DNA from 4 places in the Pseudomonas sp. LBUM1678 genome. Region 3 is predicted to be linked to each of the others. Evidence: predicted binding sites of a transcription regulator. Region 3 holds the regulator's gene; each other region holds the start of a gene.

Region 1 (3,316 bases), 730 kb from region 3:
TCGAATCGATTGCCGGGGTGTTTGGCGTCAAGCGTGTAGGGCTGATGCCCAGCGAGCGTCGGCACATGGAGCTCAATGCCTTGCTCGGCGCCTTGGAGTTTCCGGTGCTGTCGATCGACATGGGCGGCTCCATCGTCGCGGCCAACCGTGCGGCAGCGCAGTTGTTGGGCGTGCGGGTGGATGAGGTGCCGGGCATCCCGCTGTCGCGGTATGCCGAGGATTTCGACTTGCCGGAGCTGGTGCGCGCCAACAAGTCGCGGATCAACGGTTTGCGGGTCAAGGTCAAGGGCGACGTGTTTCTCGCCGACATCGCGCCGCTGCAATCAGAGCATGACGACAGCGAAGCGATGGCGGGCGCGGTTTTGACGTTGCACCGGGCTGATCGGGTGGGTGAGCGTATCTATAACGTGCGCAAGCAGGAACTGCGCGGGTTCGACAGCATCTTCCAGAGCTCCAAGGTCATGGCCGCGGTGGTGCGCGAAGCCCGACGCATGGCGCCGCTGGATGCGCCGCTATTGATAGAAGGCGAAACCGGCACCGGCAAAGAGTTGTTGGCGCGTGCCTGCCACCTGGCGAGCCCTCGCGGTCAATCACCGTTGATGGCACTGAACTGCGCCGGGCTGCCGGAATCGATGGCTGAGACCGAGTTGTTCGGTTACGGACCCGGTGCTTTCGAAGGGGCGCGGGCCGAAGGCAAGCTCGGGCTGCTGGAGCTGACGGCGGGCGGTACGCTGTTTCTCGATGGCGTCGGGGAAATGAGCCCGCGCTTGCAGGTGAAATTGCTGCGCTTCCTGCAGGACGGTTGCTTCCGCCGTGTAGGCAGTGATGAAGAGGTTTATCTGGATGTGCGAGTGATCTGCGCGACGCAAGTGGACTTGTCCGAGTTGTGCGCGCGCGGTGAGTTTCGCCAGGATTTGTATCACCGCTTGAACGTGCTTTCGCTACACATCCCGCCGCTGCGTGAATGCCTCGACGGTTTGACGCCGCTAGTGGAACACTTCCTCGATCAGGCCAGCCGGCAGATCGGTTGCCCGCTGCCGAAACTGGCGCCGGCGGCGATGGAGCGGCTGAGTCATTACCACTGGCCGGGCAATGTCCGGCAGTTGGAGAACGTGCTGTTCCAGGCGGTTTCCCTGTGCGAGGGCGGGACCGTGAAGGCCGAGCACATTCGCTTGCCGGATTACGGCGTGCGTCAGCCGCTTGGCGACTTCTCCCTTGAGGGCGGGCTGGATGCGATTGTCGGGCGCTTTGAGAAAGCGGTGCTTGAGCGTTTGTATTCCGAACATCCGAGCAGTCGGCAGCTGGGCAAGCGCCTGGGGGTTTCCCATACGACCATTGCCAATAAATTGCGTGAGTACGAAGTCGGCAAAGAACCCGGCAATACCTAGGTCCCCGTAGCAGCTGTCGAGCACAGCGAGGCAGCGTTCGGCGGCGAAGCCGTCGTAAACCCGGCATGCAAGGTTTTCCTGATACACCGCGATGTCTGGTTTTACGACGGCTGCGCCGCCGAACGCTGCCTCGCGGTGCTCGACAGCTGCTACAAGGGTTTCGTTGAGCGCAAGAGGTCGACACTTGCCGTTAGCGGCATAACACCGCCGGTTTTTCGTCTTCGATACATTTCCCTCAATCCCCGCAAAACCCCTCAATCCCCGCAAAACCCCTCAAGTCCTTTGTTTGCCGGGCCTCGCGCCGTCAAAAGAAAGTTGGTCTGCAAATTGCTTATCGCTCAGCAGTACAGCGGTGGGCGGCAAACGTCCGGCATGCAGAGGAAAGAGTGTGGATAAGTACCTTTATGTGGCAATGACCGGCGCCAGCCAGAATGCACTGGCGCAGAAGGCTCATGCCAACAACCTGGCAAACATCTCCACCAACGGTTTTCAGAAGGACCTGGAACAGGCCCGTTCGATGCCGGTGTTTGGTGACAGCTTTCCGGCGCGTGCGTTTGCCATGACCGAGCGTCCGGCCACCGACTTCTCTCCCGGTTCGCTGGTTCAAACCGGTCGCGACCTCGACGTCGCGGTGCAAGGCAATGGCTGGATCGCCGTGCAAACCCCCGATGGCGCTGAAAGCTACGTGCGCACCGGCAGCCTGAACGTGGACGCCCTGGGCGTGCTGCGGGCCGGCAACGGTATGCCGGTGATGGGCAATGGCGGACCGATCGCCGTGCCGCCCGAGCAGCAAATCGAAGTGGGCGAAGACGGCACCATCAGCATCCGTGCGATGGGCGAAGGCCCGCGCGTGATGGCTGAAGTCGACCGCATCAAACTGGTCAACCCTGACCTGAAGAACATGACCAAAGGCCTGGACGGTTCGATCCACACCAAGGACGGCAAGCCGGCGCAAGCCGATGCGGGCGTCAAGCTGGTGTCCGGGTTCCTCGAGTCGAGCAACGTCAACGCCGTGGAAGAGATGACCTCGGTGTTGGCCTTGTCGAAGCAGTTCGAGCTGCACATCAAGATGATGAACACCGCTAAAGACGATGACCAGGCCATGGCTCGGGTCTTGCAGATCAGCTAATTATCAGAACGTCGCGCCGTAAAACAGGCGCACGAGGAGAATCGAATGCTTCCGGCTCTATGGGTTGCCAAAACAGGTCTGTCCGCCCAGGACACTAACCTGACGACCATTTCCAACAACCTGGCCAACGTGTCGACCACGGGTTTCAAACGTGACCGCGCCGAGTTCCAGGACTTGCTCTATCAGATCAAACGCCAGCCAGGCGCCCAGTCGACCCAGGACAGCGAACTGCCGTCGGGTCTGCAAGTGGGTACCGGTGTGCGCATCGTCGGCACCCAGAAAAACTTCACCGCCGGCAGCCTGCAAACCACCGAGCAGCCACTCGACCTGGCCGTCGACGGTCGCGGTTTCTTCCAGATCCTGCAACCGGACGGCACCACGTCTTATACCCGCGACGGTACGTTCCACCTCGACTCCAACGGTCAGATCGTCAACGCCAGCGGCTTCGCCCTGGAACCGGCCATCGTCATTCCCAACGACGCGCAGACCTTCACGGTCGGTCGCGACGGCACTGTGTCCATCACCGTTCCGGGTAACCCGGCCAACCAGGTGATCGGCAACCTGCAAACCGCCGACTTCATCAACCCGGCCGGTCTGCAAGCCGTGGGTAACAACCTGTTCCTGGAAACCGCTGCCAGCGGCGCGCCGCAAATCGGCACGCCGGGCCTGAACGGTTTCGGTACCACGCTGCAGAACACCCTGGAAACGTCCAACGTCAGCACCGTTGAAGAGATGGTCAACATGATCACCACTCAGCGCGCCTACGAGATGAACTCCAAGGTGATCTCTACCGCCGACC
Region 2 (3,316 bases), 970 kb from region 3:
GCGACACGGGTCAAACCGCCGGGCACAACCCGGGTTTCGCGGCCAGACAATACAAACGGACGCAGGTCGATGTGGCGCGGCGCGATGCCGTTTTCGACAAAGGTCGGACAGGTCGACAGGGACAACGTCGGTTGCGCGATATAGGCGTGAGGCTTGGCTTTGATCCGCGCGCGGAACGACTCGATTTCCGCCGCCGTCGCCGCCGGCCCCACCAGCATTCCGTAACCGCCGGAGCCCTGGGTTTCCTTGACCACCAGGTCTGGAAGATTGGCCAGTACGTGGGACAGTTCAGAAGGATTGCGACACTGGAACGTCGGCACGTTCTTCAGGATCGGCTCTTCATCCAGGTAGAAACGGATCATGTCCGTGACAAACGGATACACCGACTTGTCGTCTGCGACCCCGGTGCCGATGGCATTGGCCAGCACCACATTGCCGGAGCGATAAGACGACAGCAGCCCTGGAACGCCGAGCATCGAGTCCGGGTTGAACGCCAGCGGATCGAGGAACGCATCGTCGAGGCGACGGTAGATCACGTCGACGGCTTTCGGCCCGTCCGTGGTGCGCATGAACACCTTGTCGTCACGCACGAACAGGTCCGCGCCCTCCACCAGCTCGACGCCCATTTCACGCGCCAGGAAGGCATGCTCGAAAAAGGCGCTGTTGAAGCGACCCGGCGTCAGCACCACCACGCTCGGGTTATCGATCGGGCTGGAGCTTTTCAGGGTGTCGAGCAGCAGGTTCGGATAATGGTCGATCGGTGCGATGCGCTGTGCCGAGAACAACTCGGGAAACAGCCGCATCATCATCTTGCGGTCTTCGAGCATGTAGCTCACGCCGCTGGGTGTACGAAGGTTGTCTTCGAGCACGTAGTACGTGCCGTCGCCATCGCGCACCAGATCGACGCCGGAGATGTGCGAATAGATATCGCGGTGCAGATCGAGCCCTTGCATCGCCAGCTGGTATTGCTCGTTGGCCAGCACTTGCTCGGCCGGGATGATGCCGGCCTTGATGATGCGCTGCTCGTGGTAGAGGTCGGCGAGGAACATGTTCAACGCCTTGACCCGCTGAATACAGCCGCGCTCGACGATCCGCCATTCACTGGCGGGGATGCTGCGCGGGATGGTATCGAAAGGGATCAGGCGCTCTGTGCCCTGCTCATCACCGTAGAGCGTGAAGGTAATCCCGGCGCGATGAAATAACAGATCGGCCTCACGTCGCCGTTGTGCCAAGAGCTCGTCAGGCGTCTCGGCCAGCCAACGGGCAAACTCCCGATAATGCGGGCGGACCTGGCCGCCGGCATCGTACATCTCATCAAAATAGGTGCGGATCATGCCGTACTCCTTGTCACCCGGACATCTAGGCTTCGCAAGGCCCGTGCCATCGGCAGAAACGCTTTGTTATCAATCAGTTGGATAATGACGCCGTTTGAACCGCACCAATCCTGTGCAGCAAACGCCCCAAGCTGATCGCCCCCGCTTCATTGCAAGGCGACGTTGTCGCCTATCACCAGCATAGTCAGAGTTGATTTCACTGCCCCGTCAGCCGTGCGGATAATCCGCGCATCCGCTGCAAAACCTGAACGAACTTCCCTTTAGCCGCCTGCTCAGGCGGTTTTTTTTGCGCCGGATTCTTGTTTCAGGGTTTTGCCGAGGGGGCTTTTCTGAGCGCCACAAACGAAAACGGCCAACCCTAAGGCCAGCCGTTGCTGAGCGTTGTCACTGTTCATAAGGTTATGCGAGTAGCCCTCGTACCTCCTGCTTGACGCCCCATCCTTCGATGATGCCGCCCAGAGGCTCGACCACCGCCTCGAAATCCTGCTCGAAATCGCCGATATCATCGTAGGTGGCGTACATGACTTTGCTCAGTTCCAGTGCCCATGCGCCGTCATCGCGCACACTGATCTGTGCGTTCAAGGATTCACCCTTGTATTGCCCTGCCGCCCTGCGTGCCCGCTCCTCGTCCGGGAAAATGGCGTAGAACTCGATGGGATGGAATCGTGAAAAGTCGAAACCGCCTTCTTTCATGCGGCGCAGTACGCTGCTGCTGATGTCCTCTTGATAGGCTGTGCTCATGAAACGTCCCCCTCATATTGATGGATAGACTTTCCGTATTCCCGGCGCTCGCAACCGATTGGTGCGAGCGATGCGGCAACAACATTGCCGGTGGGAAGCAAGCATGTAGCTGACAAGACCAGACCTTAGCGATCCGTTCGCTGATCTCGATTGCAGAGTAGCCCCAAGACAGAGGCGCTGCCAAGGCCTGGATAGGATTGAGACAGGAGATATTCAGATTGGCGTGATGCCGAGGATTTGTATGCTGTTCTGGGTCTTGAGACTTTTGACGCTCGCATCAGCGGTACGCCCTTCCAGATCATTCAGATCCAGTTTGGCGGCGACAGGAAGGAGCCGGTCCTTGATGAGTTTGGCGGCTTGCTCGTTGTCCGGGCATTCCTCGCACTCGAAGACTTCATCGACTGTTTCACCGTGATCATCCACGAAAGTGATTTTCCACTTTTGCATCAGTGCCTCCTCGAACAAACCCGCAAATGGGCTTACAACCATCTGGACTTTTGGCCTGACTGATCGTTCCCACGGATTACCGCCCGCAGCATGAAAAACACGGTCCCTGTAGGAGCTGGCTTGCTAGCGATGCAGACGCTGCGGCTTGTCTGACACACCGCGTCGATCCAATCGCTAGCAAGCCAGCTCCTACAGGGGGGTGCATACAACTTGAGTTTAGTCGTTGCTTGGCTTGTTCACCGCTTGCAGCACGTATTGCGGCAAGGCGAAGGCGCCGATGTGGATTTCCGGGTTGTAGTAGCGGGTGATGATGCCGCTGCCGGCGAAGCGCTGTTGCAAGGTTTCACGGGACAACTTGCGATAGGCGGTGTTGGTCGCGCCCCAGGCAAAAGTCATCGAGCCACCGATGTAGGTGGGTACGGCGGCCTGATAGAAGTGCCAGTCCGGGAACAGGCTGCGCAGGCGACCTGCAGTGGTTTTGACTTCTTCGATCTGCATGAACGGGGTGCCGTTCTGGGTCACGAGGATGCCGCCTTCGTTCAGGCAGCGACGGCAGGCCTGGTAGAAGTTTTCCGAGAACAGCACTTCACCCGGACCGATCGGGTCGGTGGAGTCGGAAATGATCACGTCGAATTTTTCAGTGGTGGTGGCGACGAAACGCATGCCGTCGTCGATCACCAGGTTCAGGCGTGGATCATCGAACGCACCCTTGGAGTGGTTCGGCAGGAATTCCTTGCACATCTCGACCACGGTGCCGTCGATCTCGACCATGGTGATGTGCTCGACGCTGCGGT
Region 3 (3,316 bases):
GGCTATCTTCCGCAAGAAGCGTCGATCTTCCGTAAACTGTCGGTGGCGGACAACATCATGGCCATCCTCGAGACCCGCAAGGAACTCGACAAGGCCGATCGTCGCAAGGAGCTGGAAAGCCTGCTGCAGGAATTCCACATCAGCCACATCCGCGACAACCTCGGCATGAGCCTGTCCGGCGGTGAGCGCCGCCGCGTAGAAATTGCACGGGCACTGGCCACCAACCCGAAATTCATCCTGCTCGACGAACCTTTCGCCGGCGTGGACCCGATTTCGGTGGGCGACATCAAACAGATCATTTACCACCTCAAGGCCAAAGGCATTGGCGTGCTGATCACTGACCACAACGTCCGTGAAACCCTGGACATCTGCGAAACCGCCTACATCGTCAACGATGGCCAGCTGATCGCCGAAGGTGACTCCGCCACCATCCTGGCCAACGAACTGGTCAAGGAAGTGTATCTGGGCCACGAGTTCCGCCTGTAAGCACTAAGGTGTCTGGCTGATTGTCCGGGTGCTTGTCTCGATAAAAAATCAATACTTTTTTATTGTTACGGCGCTCTAGGCAAACGCTGCAGTTTCGGGCATATAATTTGCTTATGTTTGGCGCTCCGGCGCCCTGTAGTGGATGGCGCATGTGCGCCGGCGAATAAGGTGTTAAGCCCCTGCCATGAAACCATCGCTAGTCTTGAGAATGGGCCAGCAGCTGACGATGACACCGCAGCTGCAACAGGCCATCCGCCTGCTCCAATTGTCGACCCTGGACCTGCAACAGGAAATCCAGGAGGCCCTGGAGTCCAATCCGATGCTCGAACGCCAGGAAGAAGGCGACGACTTCGATAACGCCGACCCCTTGGCCGACAAAGCCGAACAGCTCCCCAACGCCGATGTTTCGGAACCCTCCTACCAGGAAACCGCCCCGACGGTGGACAACCTCGAGGAAGGTGACTGGAACGAGCGCATTCCCAACGAACTGCCTGTCGATACCGCGTGGGAAGACGTCTACCAGACCAGCGCCAGCAGCCTGCCGAGCAACGATGACGACGAGTGGGACTTCACCACCCGCACATCGGCCGGCGAAAGCCTGCAAAGCCATTTGCTGTGGCAACTGAACCTGGCACCGATGTCCGACACCGATCGACTGATCGCCGTGACCCTGATCGATTGCATCAACAATCAGGGCTACCTGGACGAAACCCTCGAAGAAATTCTCGAGGCCTTCGATCCGGAACTGGACATCGAGCTGGACGAGATCGAAGCCGTCCTGCACCGCATCCAGCAATTCGAACCTGCCGGCATTGGCGCCCGCAACCTGGGCGAATGCCTGCTGCTGCAACTGCGCCAACTGCCCGCCAAGACACCTTGGCTGGCCGAAGCCAAGCGTCTGGTCGCTGATTACATCGACCTGCTAGGCAGCCGCGACTACAGTCAGCTAATGCGCCGCATGAAGCTCAAGGAAGATGAACTGCGCCAGGTGATCGAGCTGGTGCAGAGCCTCAACCCTCGTCCGGGTTCGCAGATCGAGTCCAGTGAAGCCGAGTACGTTGTTCCTGACGTGATCGTGCGCAAGGACAACGAGCGCTGGCTGGTCGAGCTGAACCAGGAATCGGTGCCACGGCTGCGGGTCAACGCCCAGTACGCCGGCTTTGTGCGCCGCGCCGACACCAGCGCCGACAACACGTTCATGCGCAATCAGTTGCAAGAGGCTCGCTGGTTCATCAAGAGCCTGCAAAGCCGCAACGAAACCCTGATGAAAGTGGCCACCCAGATTGTCGAGCATCAGCGCGGCTTCCTGGAGTACGGCGACGAAGCGATGAAACCGCTGGTGCTGCATGACATCGCCGAAGCAGTGGGGATGCATGAGTCGACGATTTCACGGGTGACCACGCAGAAATTCATGCATACCCCTCGGGGCATATATGAACTGAAATACTTTTTCTCCAGCCACGTCAGCACCTCCGAAGGCGGTGAATGCTCGTCCACAGCGATCCGCGCGATCATCAAAAAACTGGTTGCTGCGGAAAATCAGAAAAAGCCGTTGAGTGACAGCAAGATCGCTGGTTTACTGGAGGCACAAGGCATTCAGGTGGCTCGCCGCACCGTCGCCAAGTACCGCGAATCCCTCGGGATCGCGCCTTCGAGCGAACGCAAGCGGTTGATGTAGAGCCACGCCACAGCGTTCCAGTGGCAGGCATTTCTGCCTGCCGCTTTATGCACTGGCAACGAAGGAGAAGCTGTATGCAAGTCAACATCAGTGGACACCAACTGGAAGTGACCGAACCTCTTCGCACCTACATCGGCGAAAAACTCGAACGATTAGAGAGGCATTTCGACAAGATCACCAACGTGCAGGTCACGATGACGGTCGAAAAGCTCAAGCAGAAAATCGAAGCCACGCTGCATATTCCCGGCAATGAAGTGGTCGCAAACGCGGAGCATACCGATATGTACGCGGCGATCGACGCATTGACCGACAAGCTCGATAAACAACTCAAAAAGCATAAGGAAAAGACCCAGAGCCTCCTCCAGGGCGCGACCGGTCGTTAACACTCCCAACCCATGATCCGACTTGAAAGTATCCTGACCCCCGGCCGTTCCCTCGTGAACGTGCCGGGCGGCAGCAAAAAGAAAGCCCTTGAGCAAATTGCCAACCTAATCCATCGCGAAGTGCCGGATCTGGCCATGCAGGATGTTTTCGAGAGCCTGGTCGCCCGCGAAAAACTCGGCTCTACCGGTTTTGGCAACGGCATCGCCATCCCCCACTGTCGCCTCAAGGGTTGCACCTCACCCATCAGTGCCTTGATGCACCTCGATGCACCCATCGATTTCGACGCCATCGACGGCGCCCCGGTTGACCTGTTGTTCGTTCTGCTGGTCCCGCAAGCCGCCACCGATGCGCACCTGGAGCTACTGCGCCAGATCGCCAGCATGCTCGATCGCAAGGAGGTGCGCGAAAAACTGCGCAGCGCCCCGAGCAATGAAGCCTTGTATCAGGTTGTCCTGGACGAGCAAAACGGTCACTAATCATGCGTTTGATCATTGTCAGCGGCCGTTCCGGCTCAGGTAAAAGTACCGCACTCGATGTTCTCGAGGACAACGGCTACTACTGCATCGACAACCTGCCCGCCGGATTGCTGCCGGAACTTGCCGAGCGCGCGCTGATTCATACCGAGCTGGCACAACCGCTGGTTGCCGTATCCATCGATGCGCGCAACCTGCCAAGTCACCTGTCGCGGTTTCCGGAACTGCTGGAAGAAGTCCGCAGTCGGCATATCAAGTGTGATGTGTTGTACCTGGACGCCGACGAAGAAACGTT
Region 4 (3,316 bases), 1.2 Mb from region 3:
GCCCCATGACAGCGTCCAGGACCTTGAGAATGATGTAGGTGACGATCGCGGTGTAGATCACCGTGAAGCCCACACCTTTGCACTGAATCCAGACTTGAGCGGCGATGTCGGTGACGGTGCCGAAGCCACCCAGGGAAGGTGCAGCAAACACACCGGTCAGGATCGCGCCGAGGATACCGCCGATACCGTGCACACCGAAGGCGTCCAGGGAATCGTCATAGCCGAGTTTGCGTTTCAGGGTAGTGGCGCAGAAGAAGCACACCACGCCCGCTGCCAGGCCGATGACCAGCGCGCCCATCGGGCCCACGGTGCCAGCGGCCGGGGTGATGGCAACCAGACCGGCCACAACACCCGAAGCGATACCCAGTGCACTTGGTTTGCCGTGAGTGATCCACTCAGCGAACATCCAGCCCAGTGCAGCGGCGGCGGTGGCGATCTGGGTCACCAGCATCGCCATGCCGGCGGTGCCGTTGGCCGCAGCGGCGGAACCGGCGTTGAAACCGAACCAGCCGACCCACAGCATCGCGGCGCCCATCAGGGTGTAACCGAGGTTATGCGGTGCCATCGGAGTGGTCGGGAAGCCTTTGCGCTTGCCCAGTACCAGGCAGGCAATCAGACCGGCCACACCGGCGTTGATGTGCACCACGGTGCCGCCAGCGAAGTCGAGCACGCCCCAGTCCCACATCAGGCCGCCGTTGCCGGACCAGACCATGTGCGCAATTGGTGCATAAACCAGGGTGAACCACACGCCCATGAAGATCAGCATGGCGGAGAACTTCATCCGCTCGGCGAAGGCACCGACGATCAGCGCAGGGGTGATGATGGCGAAGGTCATCTGGAAGGTGATGAACACCGCCTCAGGGAACAGCGCCGCAGGACCGGTCAGGCTCGAAGGCGTGACACCGGCGAGGAATGCCTTGCCCATGCCGCCGAAGAACGAGTTGAAGTTGACGACGCCCTGTTCCATACCGGTGGTGTCGAACGCGATGCTGTAGCCATAAATGACCCACAGAATGCTGATCAGACCGGTAATGGCGAAGCACTGCATCATCACGGAAAGAATATTTTTCGACCGGACCATGCCGCCGTAGAACAGCGCGAGGCCGGGAATGGTCATGAACAGCACGAGGGCTGTCGAGGTCATCATCCAGGCTGTATCGCCGGAATTGAGGACTGGGGCCACCACTTCGTCTGCCGCCATAGCCAGGCTGGGCATTACGAGGGACAACAGGGCTCCTAGCCCTGCGAATTTACGCAGAGTCATATTGTTTTCTCCTGGGGCGTTGGGTTTGTGGCGGCGTTTAAATCGCGTCGGTATCGGTTTCGCCGGTACGGATGCGAATCGCCTGTTCCAGATTGACCACGAAGATCTTGCCGTCACCGATCTTGCCGGTGTTGGCAGCCTTGGTTATCGCCTCGATAACCCGGTCCAGATCCTTGTCGTCAATGGCGACATCGATCTTCACCTTGGGCAGAAAATCGACCACATATTCCGCGCCGCGATACAGCTCGGTGTGACCCTTCTGCCGACCGAAGCCTTTGACTTCAGTAACGGTAATGCCCTGCACGCCGATCTCGGACAGCGACTCGCGCACGTCGTCCAACTTGAACGGCTTGATGATGGCAGTGACTAGCTTCATGAAAACTCTCTCCCGAATTGGTGGACTTGCCCCAGGAAAACAAACCCGACTCAAGTCTAAGCGCAGTGCCTGGCTTTGTAACGCATCGTCGGCCTTTGATTGCCCGTCCGACGCCTGCTAACCACTCCGCACGAAACACTTCCCCCGTTCCGCTTGGCGCACTGCATTCGTCACAGCGACTGCATCAGTGCATGGGTCACTACCGACTAAGCAGAAAGCTTGCCATCTCGCCAAAACCCACTGAATTCAATCCCTTGGCCGCTGCCAACCGCCGCTTCGCCCAAACGGCCCGGCGGATACGCACAACAACAGTGCGCGGCCGTCCATCCACATGCGCGAAAAGCGTGCATCCCTGCGGTCGGAATTGACTATAGACACTGCGTGATACACTGCCCGCCATTGTTGACAGGACATTTCCCATGCTCGCACCCAAAGACTTCCTCGACGCCCTGAGCGGCACCGCCTCCCGCCTCTTCAGCGGCGAAACCCCGTTGCCGAAAAGCGAAATTGAAAGCCAGTTCAAGGCGCTGCTGCAGAGCGGCTTCAGCAAGCTGGATCTGGTGAGCCGGGAAGAGTTTGATAGCCAGATGGTCGTGCTCGCACGTACTCGGGCACGGTTGGAGAGCCTTGAGGCGAAGGTTGCGGAACTGGAAGCGAAGCTGAGTCCGCCCACCGAGTAACCCCATCGATCCCACGGTGAAGCCCAATCCACTGTAGGAGCGAGCCTGCTCGCGATAAGGTCGGAACGACCTTCAGATTTACCTGTAGGAGTTGCCAAGGGCGGCGAGCTTTTGATCTTCCGCCCCGCCACAATCTCGGCAACGTCCTACAAAGATCACCACCGCCGTCCGATAGCGCCGTGAAGCCCAGGTTCCTAAGCTCATCCTCAGCTGAATATTCAGCACTGGGTTTGGCGACCTGGAAGCTTAAGGAGCACGACGACCATCTCTCGAGTCATGGCGGCTGTGCGTGGGAGACCCTCGGGTCTGCCGGGTTCCTTTTGCTCCGGTTCGCCAACCCGCGTACAGCTGCCACCCCAATCGTTTGGCGACGATTGACGGCAGCCCCTTAAGCAAAAGGAGCTGTATTAATGAATAGCGATGACGCTTATCTGGTACCCAACGTCTTTACCCGCCACAAACTCCACCTCCACGCCCTGCTGTTGGAAAACCAAGCCTGGTTTAGTGCCCGAGATCTAGGCCGCCTATTGCGACTGTTCCTCGACGAACGCGCCGTCCGAAAACTCGACCCTGACCAACAACAAACTGTGCAGATGCTCATCCACGGCAGCATCGAAAACACCCTGCTAATCAGCGAATCCGGCGTCTACGCCCTACTCGTCTACCACTACTGCCCCGAATACCGGGGCCTGCGTGAATGGCTGACCCACGACGTGGTGCCAGCCCTCAGAGATGCCCAGCAACCGGCAACAAGCGAACGCCCGGTCCTGAGTCTGTTGAACTGGCCAGAGATGTCGCTGAGTTTGCTGCACTGGAATAACCAGCCGTGGATTCGGTTGCAGGATGTTCCGCACATGCTTGCGGATGGTGAGCGGACGCAACGTGCGGTCAATGCACCGTGGTGGAAGCGTGCTTCGCGGATGCTGCAATCGCTTTAGGTGGCCAAAGCGCAACCACGCTCGATTTCGGCTTTACGCAGATCGTAAGTCAACTGCA

The links. The regulator sigma-54, encoded in region 3, starts transcription at its own class of promoters, with help from an activator protein. The targets are predictions, from matches to a motif close to ANTGGCATNNANNTTGCTNT.
Region 1: ACA070_RS07715 (flagellar basal body rod protein FlgF) is a predicted target of sigma-54. The motif match lies at 1,703-1,722, and genes of this name have one in related genera.
Region 2: ACA070_RS08940 (circularly permuted type 2 ATP-grasp protein) is a predicted target of sigma-54. The motif match lies at 1,366-1,385, and genes of this name have one in related genera.
Region 4: glnK (P-II family nitrogen regulator) is a predicted target of sigma-54. The motif match lies at 1,848-1,867, and genes of this name have one in related genera.

What each region holds. Positions count from the first base shown of each region.
Region 1 covers NZ_CP166775.1:1,710,717-1,714,032, forward strand. Annotated here, with positions in the region: gene ACA070_RS07710 (sigma-54-dependent transcriptional regulator) at 1-1,388, shown strand, start outside; gene ACA070_RS07715 (flagellar basal body rod protein FlgF) at 1,777-2,517, shown strand; gene flgG (flagellar basal-body rod protein FlgG) at 2,563-3,316, shown strand, end outside.
Region 2 covers NZ_CP166775.1:1,959,253-1,962,568, reverse strand. Annotated here, with positions in the region: gene ACA070_RS08940 (circularly permuted type 2 ATP-grasp protein) at 1-1,334, opposite strand, end outside; gene ACA070_RS08935 (ribonuclease E inhibitor RraB) at 1,734-2,075, opposite strand; gene ACA070_RS08930 (hypothetical protein) at 2,289-2,522, opposite strand; gene speE (polyamine aminopropyltransferase) at 2,739-3,316, opposite strand, start outside.
Region 3 covers NZ_CP166775.1:984,593-987,908, reverse strand. Annotated here, with positions in the region: gene lptB (LPS export ABC transporter ATP-binding protein) at 1-486, shown strand, start outside; gene ACA070_RS04290 (RNA polymerase factor sigma-54) at 671-2,164, shown strand; gene hpf (ribosome hibernation-promoting factor, HPF/YfiA family) at 2,239-2,547, shown strand; gene ptsN (PTS IIA-like nitrogen regulatory protein PtsN) at 2,560-3,024, shown strand; gene rapZ (RNase adapter RapZ) at 3,027-3,316, shown strand, end outside.
Region 4 covers NZ_CP166775.1:6,583,751-6,587,066, forward strand. Annotated here, with positions in the region: gene ACA070_RS30070 (ammonium transporter) at 1-1,264, opposite strand, end outside; gene glnK (P-II family nitrogen regulator) at 1,302-1,640, opposite strand; gene ACA070_RS30080 (accessory factor UbiK family protein) at 2,060-2,320, shown strand; gene ACA070_RS30085 (BRO-N domain-containing protein) at 2,731-3,258, shown strand; gene ACA070_RS30090 (HigA family addiction module antitoxin) at 3,255-3,316, opposite strand, start outside.